Regions from separate parts of the Streptococcus pluranimalium genome, predicted to be linked through region 1. Evidence: predicted binding sites of a transcription regulator. Region 1 holds the regulator's gene; each other region holds the start of a gene.
What was found. Region 1 encodes HrcA, which represses chaperone genes, less so after heat shock. Its sites were predicted from a motif close to TTAGCACTCNNNNNNNNNGAGTGCTAA; they were not measured.
Positions count from the first base shown of each region.

Region 2: a site for HrcA is predicted at 1,911-1,937, ahead of C0J00_RS07535 (ATP-dependent Clp protease ATP-binding subunit). Genes of this name have one in related genera too.
Region 3: a site for HrcA is predicted at 2,088-2,114, ahead of groES (co-chaperone GroES). Genes of this name have one in related genera too.

Region 1 covers NZ_CP025536.1:1,856,513-1,859,891, forward strand. The annotation lists gene dnaK (molecular chaperone DnaK) at 1-376, opposite strand, end outside; gene grpE (nucleotide exchange factor GrpE) at 592-1,137, opposite strand; gene hrcA (heat-inducible transcriptional repressor HrcA) at 1,162-2,196, opposite strand; gene C0J00_RS09440 (glucosaminidase domain-containing protein) at 2,322-2,918, opposite strand; gene C0J00_RS09445 (M15 family metallopeptidase) at 2,915-3,379, opposite strand, start outside.
Region 2 covers NZ_CP025536.1:1,487,765-1,491,143, forward strand. The annotation lists gene C0J00_RS07520 (amino acid ABC transporter ATP-binding protein) at 1-596, opposite strand, end outside; gene C0J00_RS07525 (amino acid ABC transporter permease) at 596-1,282, opposite strand; gene C0J00_RS07530 (YkuJ family protein) at 1,560-1,790, opposite strand; gene C0J00_RS07535 (ATP-dependent Clp protease ATP-binding subunit) at 2,080-3,379, shown strand, end outside.
Region 3 covers NZ_CP025536.1:171,122-174,500, reverse strand. The annotation lists gene groL (chaperonin GroEL) at 1-1,616, opposite strand, end outside; gene groES (co-chaperone GroES) at 1,770-2,054, opposite strand; gene C0J00_RS00955 (PTS fructose transporter subunit IA) at 2,198-2,488, opposite strand; gene C0J00_RS00950 (PTS system mannose/fructose/sorbose family transporter subunit IID) at 2,509-3,342, opposite strand; gene C0J00_RS00945 (PTS mannose/fructose/sorbose/N-acetylgalactosamine transporter subunit IIC) at 3,344-3,379, opposite strand, start outside.

The DNA of each region.
Region 1 (3,379 bases):
GACGTTGCGCATCGTTGAAGTAAGCTGGAACAGTGATAACTGCTTTTTCAACTTTTTCACCAAGGTAATCTTCAGCGTAACCTTTAAGGTATTGAAGAATCATTGCTGAGATTTCTTGTGGTGTGTATTCTTTACCGTTGGCAGCAACTTTTTCAGAAGTTCCCATTTTTGATTTGATAGAAATGATTGTTTCTGGGTTTGTTACTGCTTGGCGTTTAGCTGCATCACCAACAATGATTTCACCGTTTTTGAATGACACTACTGATGGTGTTGTACGGTTACCTTCTGGGTTAGCAATAATTTTACTTTCTGTTCCTTCAAGAACTGCAACAGCTGAGTTAGTTGTACCTAAGTCAATACCGATAATTTTAGACATATGTTTTTTCCTCTTTTTTTATTTGCTTTTCTTTGTGATACTCTTCTTAAGTAGTGCGGATGCTAGTAACCGCCTACGGCGTTTCATAGTTACTACGGCGAAGAGTATCGGTAAGGCTCACTTCGTTCGCTTCATTGCTGACGCTATAAAGGAGATTTTTTTATCAATTTTCATAGTTTATTGTCATTTCGGACAATTTACGAACTGTTATTTAGTTAGTTGTAAACTACCACCATTGCTGGTCTCAAGAGACGGTCATGCAATGTGTAGCCTTTTTGGAAGACTTCTGCAATCGTATCTGCTGGGTGGTCGTCATCTGCTGGAAGGGTTTGAACTGCCATGTGAAGGTTGTGGTCGAAGCTTTCAACGTCAACTTCTTCAACACCTTCTTCTTTAAGGGCTTGGATGAGGCTATCACGCGTCATTTCAAGTCCTTTTTTAACATCTTCTGTCAACCCTTCAACAGCAAGGGCACGTTCCAAGTTATCTAAACTTGGCAAGATTTTTTTAGCCAAGTCTTGTGAACGGTAACGTTGCAAACTTTGACGTTCTTCGTTGGCGCGGCGTTGGATGTTTTGCATCTCTGCGTGAGCACGAAGGTATTTGTTTTCAAACTCGTCAGCACGTTCATTGGCTAAGTCTAATTCTGATTTTTCAGGAGCCTCTTCTGACTCAACGGTTTCGTCAACAATTTCTTCAGTGACTGTTTCATTATCAATCGTTTCATCAACGACTTCTTCATTTTTAATATCTTCTGACACTTTGTCACCTCTTCTATTTATACTTTAATTCACTTCGTAGTGATTACCACTTAAATAACGATAGTAGTCAGCTAACTTCAAGGCTAGAACTCGGCTGACTACATTAATCAGACTAATCATCCGTCGGTAATCCATTTCAACAGGTCCAATCACACTCAAGAGTGCGAAGCCTCGATAAGGAATCAAGAACTGATGTCTAATGACGGTTAGATTAGCAAGAGCGGGTTCCCTACTATCTGCCACTTGGATAGTGGTCGGCTCTTTCTCAGATAAACTGCTACGCATTTCCATAGCAACCTTGGCCTCATTATCCAGAAACTGATACGTCGGCAGATCTGCATAAGTTAGAGCATTGACCTTACCTGAAATCAGGATAGTTTCACGGAACAGCCCTTGGAAAATATAATCAAACAGATCCAAAATGTTATCCGTAATCGTAAAATACTTGTGAATAACCTGAGGCACTTCTGTCAATAATTTATAGTGAATATCCAAGACTGCTTTACCAAGGAAACGTTCGTTAACCAGGTTTTTCAAGGTTTCCAAATCCTTGGACAAGAAATTCTTGGGAATAGCGAACTGAACTGTCACTGGCTTAGAATCATCTAGCATCATGACAGCTAAGGCGTCATGATTGGACAGCTGCACTAACTCAAAATTGGTCAAGCGTTGATGCTTCGGCTCAACATCCAAGATGACAGATGTGTAACCTGTCAAATCTGCTAACAGTTGACTGGCCGTTGCAAAGATATCCTCAAGACGAAAAGCTTCATAATCAAAAGCCTTAATGACCTGATAAACATCTTGCTCATCAATACTATCTAATGCCAATGAGTTTTGAACAAAATACTGGAAACCAGCTTTACTCGGTAAACGACCACTTGAAGTGTGAGCCTTTTCCAAAAATCCAAGTTTTTCCAGTTTAGCCATTTCATTACGAATGGTTGCTGAACTAGAATCTATAGCAGTTTGCAAAGCTTTGGAGCCAATAGGCTCATGCGTTTGGGTAAACATATCAATGATTAAATTTAAGATATCGTTTTGTCTAGGTGTAATCATAGAACCTCCCTCCACGCCTTAGCACTCTTTATCCATGAATGCTAATTTATGTTTCTAATTATACACCTCTCCTAGCGTAAGTCAAGCGAAAAACTCAAAAAATTAGCACTCTTTATCCATGAGTGCTAATCAATCTGTTTATCATATTTTTCTAAATCATATTCTTTAATGATACGTTCAAGTTGATTGGCATAATCATCATCTTGAGTGTAATCGTAGCGGTAAAAAGCTTGGGCTGCAACACTAATGCTAGAAGCGGTTGCTAGGATCTTATATAAATTTTTATTGGCTAGACTACCATCTTTTAAGCCTGCTAAATAAATCTCCAAAGCATGATTCCAAGATGGGTAAATAGCATAGTCTCTTTCGACCTCGCTAATATTACCCTCGTTACGTTCCATGTTACTTAAACGGATACTATCCTCGCCTGGTTTGGCAGGGATAGCAAATAAATTATTATACTTGGCAGCTAGTAAATTCTGACCAAAATTAGAGTCATAAGCTGCTTGGGCAATCAAAACTGACGGTCTAATCCCATAATAAGTTGATAACTCTTGCACATCAGGAGCAATTTTTTCAATAAAGCGATCATTATCCAAGCCTGTAGCCACTTTTTTCTCAGCTGATAAACTTCCGTAGTTCAAAGCTAATGGTAAGATACCAATCAATATAAAAGCAATTGCAAGACCAATAAAAAATGAAAATTTAAACCGTCGTCTCACTCTCTCTCCTCCAACTGCTCAGTATATTCTTCTAAAGTTAAACCATGATCGGTCATATAACGCGCTGACGCTTTACCAACATATCTAAAATGCCAATCTTCATAACCTACTCCTGTGAAATCCGTCTTTCCATCAGGAAAGCGAAGTACAAAACCATAGTCAGGTGCCATTTGATGAATTTCTGACATAGTAGATTTATCTGCCTGATTTAAAGCATCCACAGTACTTAGATCAATAGCCAATCCAGTTTGATGTTCACTGGCTCCACCCGGTTGAGAGTAGGTTTTGACTAATTTCTCAGCTTCTTCTTCACTCAAACTAGGATTAGCAGCCTTTTCTTGGTCTATGTAGGATTGGAATAATTCTTTCTGATAGGCTACACTTCGGTAACCAGAAATCAAATGGAAAGCCGGGTCAACTTCTTGAGCAGCCTTTAGAAAATCCCTAACATTTTCAGCAAT
Region 2 (3,379 bases), 370 kb from region 1:
TCATGTGTCACAATGACCATGGTCATACCAGACTTAGCTAAATCTTTCATAACAGCTAAAACTTCTCCTACCATCTCTGGATCAAGAGCTGATGTAGGTTCATCAAATAAGAGAACATCAGGATCCATGGCCAAGCCACGAGCAATGGCAATACGTTGCTGTTGCCCTCCAGATAAACTTGGAGAGTAAGCATTCGCCTTGTCACGAAGACCAACTTTATCAAGAAGGTCATAGGCTTTGCTTTCGGCTTCAGATTTAGATAACCCTTTTGTTTTAATCGGCGATAAGGTAATGTTTTCCAAAATACTCATATTTGGAAAGAGATTAAACTGTTGGAAAACCATTCCCATTTTTTCACGCATTTTAAAAACGTCATTCTTTTTGTCTGTAATATCCACACCTTCAAAGGTAACCTTACCCTTGGTTGGGATTTCCAGTAAGTTCATGGTTCTTAGAAAAGTTGACTTCCCTGATCCAGAAGGTCCTATGATAACCACGACTTCACCCTTATAAATGTCAAGGTCAATACCTTTTAAGACTTCGTTTTTACCGAAATACTTATGTAAATTCTCAATTGAAATCAAAGTTTCTGTCATCAGAGCGTCCCTCCATTACCCATACGTTTTTCAAGAAGTTTTAATAAACTTGACATAGCTGTTGTAACCATTAAGTAATAGAATGCCGCAAACAACAATGGCTCAACAGGAATATAAGTCGCCGCTACAACAGATTGGGCACCATTCCAAAGCTCCATTACCCCAATCGTTTGTAACAGTGAACTATCCTTGATAATCGTAATAAATTCATTACCCAAGGCTGGCAAAATATTTTTTATCGCTTGAGGTAAAATAACATAGCGCATAGCATTTTTAGGTTTTATACCAAGTGAATAAGCCGCTTCCAGCTGACCTTTTGGTACAGACTCAATACCAGCACGAACAGATTCCGAAATATAGGCACCACTGTTTAATGAAATAATGATGATACCTGGTAGTAGACGGGTAAAGTCCATATCTAAAACACCAAAACCAATCGTTGGTGCGCCATTAAAATGCATCCAAGCAAAAGCAATCATAATCTGAACAACCATGGGAGTTCCACGGAAAATCCAAACATAAATACCTGCCAACCATGCTAAAGGTTTAAAGGAGCTGCGTTTTAATAAAGCAATTAAGATACCAATAATAGTCCCAAAGAAAACGACACAAGCTGAAATCATAATCGTCACTAAGACACCGTAGTTAAAGTAGGCCCAATATTTGGGAAGGAATGAAAAATCCATAATGAACTCCTGTTAATAAAATATAAAAACAATCATAGCATATATGCGTATAAAAAACAATGTTTTTAGTATTTTTATGCAAATTTTCATTAACAGAACGATGATGACTTTAAGAAGGCTATAGAAATCAGTAACGATAGCAATAAGCCCGCAAGTATAGACTTTTATCACTGACAATTACTATCTATTTTATATAGTATCTGACAAAAAAAGTATCATCAATCTCATTTCAAAAAAAATAAGCTGGGAAATAGTTCCCCAACTCATTTCAATCATCTTAGTAAAGCAAATCGTAGATTTCCATTGCAATCAGATCAATGCTATCAAATGAATAAGTTTCTCTAGCTTCAACGTCACGCAAAGTAAAAACTGGTCCATTTTCTGGATCATTGCTAAATGCTACTTCTGCAACAACAACTCCTTCACGTTCAAAGTTACGTTTTAAATTACCACCATCTGTCGCCATAAGCTCAAGGCGGTTAATAATTCTCACTAAATGTGACTCCATATCAAACTCCTCTATTTATTATATTAGTCCTTCTTATTTTACCATAAATGAATGGCAAAGTAACTCCGAATCCACTATTTTCATAATAAAGATGATTTTCATAAAGGTAAGCAGTTAGTATTAGCACTCTTTCAATTAGAGTGCTAATTTTTAAACTTTTTACTTGCAATGTTGCTCCATAGTGCTATAATAAAAACAGATAAAGTTTGACTATATTTGACCAAAAAATATTTTGGACATTATCATTATGACTTTATTGTAAAAATCTCTCAAAAAGCGAGGTATGTCTATGCTTTGTCAAAATTGTCAATTAAACGAATCAACTATCCATTTATATACTAATGTTAATGGTAAACAGAAACAAGTCGATCTTTGCCAAAACTGTTATCAAATTATGAAAACAGATCCCAAAAACAACCTTTTATCTAATCTGGGTCGAGAAAACGCATCATCTTCTATGAATCCATTTTTTGATGATTTCTTCGGTGACTTAAATAACTTCCGTGCCTTCAGCGGTGACCTTCCAAACAGTCCTAAAACACAATCTGGTGGTCAGGGAGGAAACAATGGAATTGGAAATCGTCATCCAAATGCTCCACTAGGCGGTGCTCAACAAAAGCCTCAAGGACTCTTAGAAGAGTTCGGTATTAATATCACTGATATTGCACGCCAAGGCGATATTGATCCCGTTATTGGTCGCGATGAAGAAATCCTTCGTGTTATCGAAATTCTAAACCGTCGTACCAAAAATAATCCTGTCCTCATTGGTGAGCCAGGTGTTGGTAAAACTGCTGTCGTTGAAGGACTGGCTCAAAAGATTGTTGACGCTGATGTTCCTCAAAAACTCCAAGGAAAGCAAGTCATCCGTTTGGATGTTGTCAGCCTTGTTCAGGGGACAGGCATCCGTGGACAATTTGAAGAACGTATGCAAAAACTCATGGAAGAAATCCGTAATCGTCAAGATGTGATTCTCTTCATTGATGAGATTCATGAGATTGTTGGTGCAGGTAATGCTGGTGATGGAAACATGGACGCCGGCAATATCCTAAAACCTGCTCTAGCTCGTGGTGAGCTACAACTAGTCGGTGCTACTACTCTCAATGAATATCGTATCATTGAAAAAGATGCTGCTCTGGAACGTCGTATGCAGCCCGTCAAAGTTGATGAGCCAAGTGTTGAGGAAACTATCACCATCTTAAAAGGTATTCAACCAAAATACGAAGACTATCACCATGTCAAATATAGCCCTGATGCGATTGAAGCGGCAGCTATCCTTTCAAATCGTTACATTCAAGATCGCTTCCTTCCAGATAAGGCTATCGATCTACTTGATGAAGCTGGATCTAAAATGAATTTAACCTTAAATTTTGTTGATCCACAAGAAATCGATCAACGTCTGGTGGAAGCCGAAAACCTCAAAGCTCAAGCGACTCGAGATGAAGATTATGAACGCGCAGCTTATTTCCGTGACCAAATTGCTAAATACAAAGAAATGCAAGCGCAAAAAATCGATGACCACGATACTCCAGTCATCACTGAAAAAAATATCGAAGCCATCATTGAACAAAAAACTAATATTCCAGTCGGCG
Region 3 (3,379 bases), 380 kb from region 1:
ATCCCACCCATTGGGTCCATGCCTGCTGGCATAGCTGGTGTTTCTGGTTCTGGTTTGTTAGCCACAACGGCTTCTGTTGTCAATATGAGGCTTGCTACGGAAGCTGCATTTTGAAGGGCTGAACGGGTTACTTTCACAGGGTCGATAATACCTGTTTCAATCATATCTACCCATTCACCAGTCGCTGCATTAAAGCCTGTTCCGACTGGGCTGTTTTTCAATTTATCAATGATAACAGAACCTTCGTAACCAGCGTTATAAGCAATTTGACGAACGGGTTCTTCAAGCGCACGAAGGACGATGTTACGGCCCGTTGCAGCATCACCTTCGAGTTCAAGAGCGGCTACTTTTTCAATGACATTAACAAGAGCTGTTCCACCACCGGCAACAATACCTTCTTCAACGGCTGCACGTGTCGCATTGAGGGCATCTTCAATGCGAAGTTTCATTTCTTTGAGCTCTGTTTCAGTAGCTGCACCAACTTTAATCACAGCGACACCACCAGCTAATTTAGCAAGGCGTTCTTGCAATTTTTCACGGTCAAAGTCTGATGTTGTTGTCTCCAATTGTGACTTAATCAGGTTAACACGATTAGCAATAGCTTGAGCTTCGCCAGCACCTTCAACGATAACAGTGCTGTCTTTATCAACAGTGATTTTAGCCGCTTGTCCAAGCGCAGCCATTGTTGCATCCTTCAATTCAAGACCAAGGTCTTCTGTAATCACCGTACCACCAGTCAAGACAGCGATGTCTTCTAACATGGCTTTACGACGGTCACCAAAACCAGGTGCTTTGACAGCGACAACATTGAAGGTACCACGAATCTTGTTAAGCACAAGCGTTGGGAGGGCTTCGCCATCAACATCATCAGCAATGATGAGTAGTGGACGTGTTGTTTTGAGAACTTCTTCAAGGAGTGGTAGGATGTCTTGGATGTTTGAAATCTTCTTATCTGTAATCAAGACAAATGGATTTTCAAGGTCAGCTACCATTTTCTCGTTGTCAGTTACCATGTATTGTGACAAGTAACCACGATCAAACTGCATCCCTTCAACGACTTCGAGTTCTGTTTCCATACCACGAGACTCTTCAATAGTGATAACACCATCGTTACCTACGCGCTCCATAGCTTCAGAGATGTACTCTCCAACTTTTTCAGAACGTGATGACACCGCAGCAACTTGAGCGATAGCTTCTTTTCCTGAAACAGGCTGTGAAATGTCTTTAAGATCCGCAACTGCAGCGGCGACTGCTGATTCAATCCCACGACGAATACCAATTGGGTTGGCACCAGCTGTGACATTTTTAAGCCCTTCACGGACAATTGCCTGTGTCAAAACAGTCGCTGTAGTTGTACCATCTCCGGCAATATCATTGGTTTTTGAAGCGACTTCAGAAACCAATTTAGCACCCATGTTTTCAAAATGGTCTTCTAATTCAATTTCTTTTGCAATGGTCACACCATCATTAGTAATAAGTGGTGACCCAAAAGCTTTTTCAAGGACAACATTACGTCCTTTAGGACCAAGCGTTACCTTGACTGTATCTGCTAAAATATCAACACCGCGAACCATACTCTCGCGAGCATCTGATGAAAATTTAATGTCTTTTGCCATAATTAAGATATAAAGGGCGTTAAGCGGACAATAGCAAAATAGGGAACCTGTTGACGACGCGAGCGTCTAAACAAGGTTCATCTTTTTGCAGCCGTCCGTAGCCCGTATTCAGTTAAACTTAGCACGAGCTAGCCCTATCTCCTTTCTATTCCTTTATTCTACAATCGCTACAATATCTGATTCACGGATAATAGACACTTTTTGGTCTCCATCTTTGACGTCAATTCCTGAACCATTTTCAACCAAGACCTTATCGCCAACAGCAACACTTGGCGTTACTAAATCACCAGTAATGGTACGGATACCTTGTCCGACAGATACCACAGTAGCTGTTTGTGTCGCTTCATGAGAAGCACCAGCTAAAACGAATCCACCTACTGATTTTTCTTCTACTTCTTCAAAGGTTACGACCACGCGATCACCTAAAGGTTTTAACATAAATACGCCTCCATACTATTGATAAAAATCTTTTTAGCACTCTTTATCACCGAGTGCTAATCACAATATTTATTATAACACTTGGTCAGCAATCATCAAAGTAAAAAACGCTAAAAACAAAAATGTTTTTAGCGTTTGATAAACTAGCGTGATTGTCCTAGTTTGCATTCAAAATCTTCAATAACTTTCGAGACATTTTTCTTACCTCGATAAATACCATAACCAAATAGTATCATACCTAAGCTACCGATAATAAGTAAAACAAGACCAAATATTGTCAGCCAAAGATTAACCTGATGAAAGATGTCAAATAAAACCACTCCAACACTTGATACAATAAAGAATAGGGAGAACCATCGTCCTAAATTTTCAATCATATGTTTTTGGTAGGCAATTTCTGTCTCATAACCTTTAATCATGTTTTGAGTCATCATTAAAGCACTACTCCTTATAACTAGTAAGAAAGACCTGGATCAAAGAATCCAACAAGTACACCGACAAAAGCAATAACCACTAGGAGAAGCATAACCTTGATAGGTGACATATTTTTCTTAGCCATTAACCACCAGCAGAAAACGATAAAGATAGCTGTCAATAATCCTGGATACACAGCATCCAACTGATCTTGCAAGACTAAATAAGGTTTCTTAGCACTTCCTAAGCTGAAAGATGTTTTGACAGATACCCATGTTGCGGCAACCGCTCCGATAACCATACCACCGACAATTCCGATAGCTTTACGAATGGCAATCCCTTGAGGACCTACTAGGAATTCTACAGCCTTATCCCCAAGCTCATAACCTTTGAAGTAGGCAAAACGCATACCAAAGTAAGCTAGTAAATTCCAAACAACGATATAGAAAATCGCACCTGCTGGAGAGCCACCTGTTGAAAGACCAAGCGCAATTCCTAATAGAACTGGAATCAAGGTTCCGACAATCAATGAATCCCCGATACCTGCAACTGGTCCCATAAGACCGGCACGCATCCCGTTGATAGCTTCATCGTCAACAGGTTCTCCATTGGCACGTGCTTCTTCCAGACCAGCAGTCACACCGACAACAACCGTACCAAGTTGTGGTTCTGTATTAAAGAAAGCTGTGTAGGTTTGCATGGCATTCTTTTGAGATTCCTTATCATCATAGAGTTCTTCAATAATTGGAAGCATTGATGTTAGGTAACCAAAGGTTTGCATGTGCTCTTGAGAAAAGCAAGTTAAATGTCCATAATACCAATGATGGAAGGACTTAGTCAAAGTCTTTTGGGAAATTTTCTTCATATCTGCCATCTTAAATATCCTCCTCTTCTTCATCATCTTCCAGCTC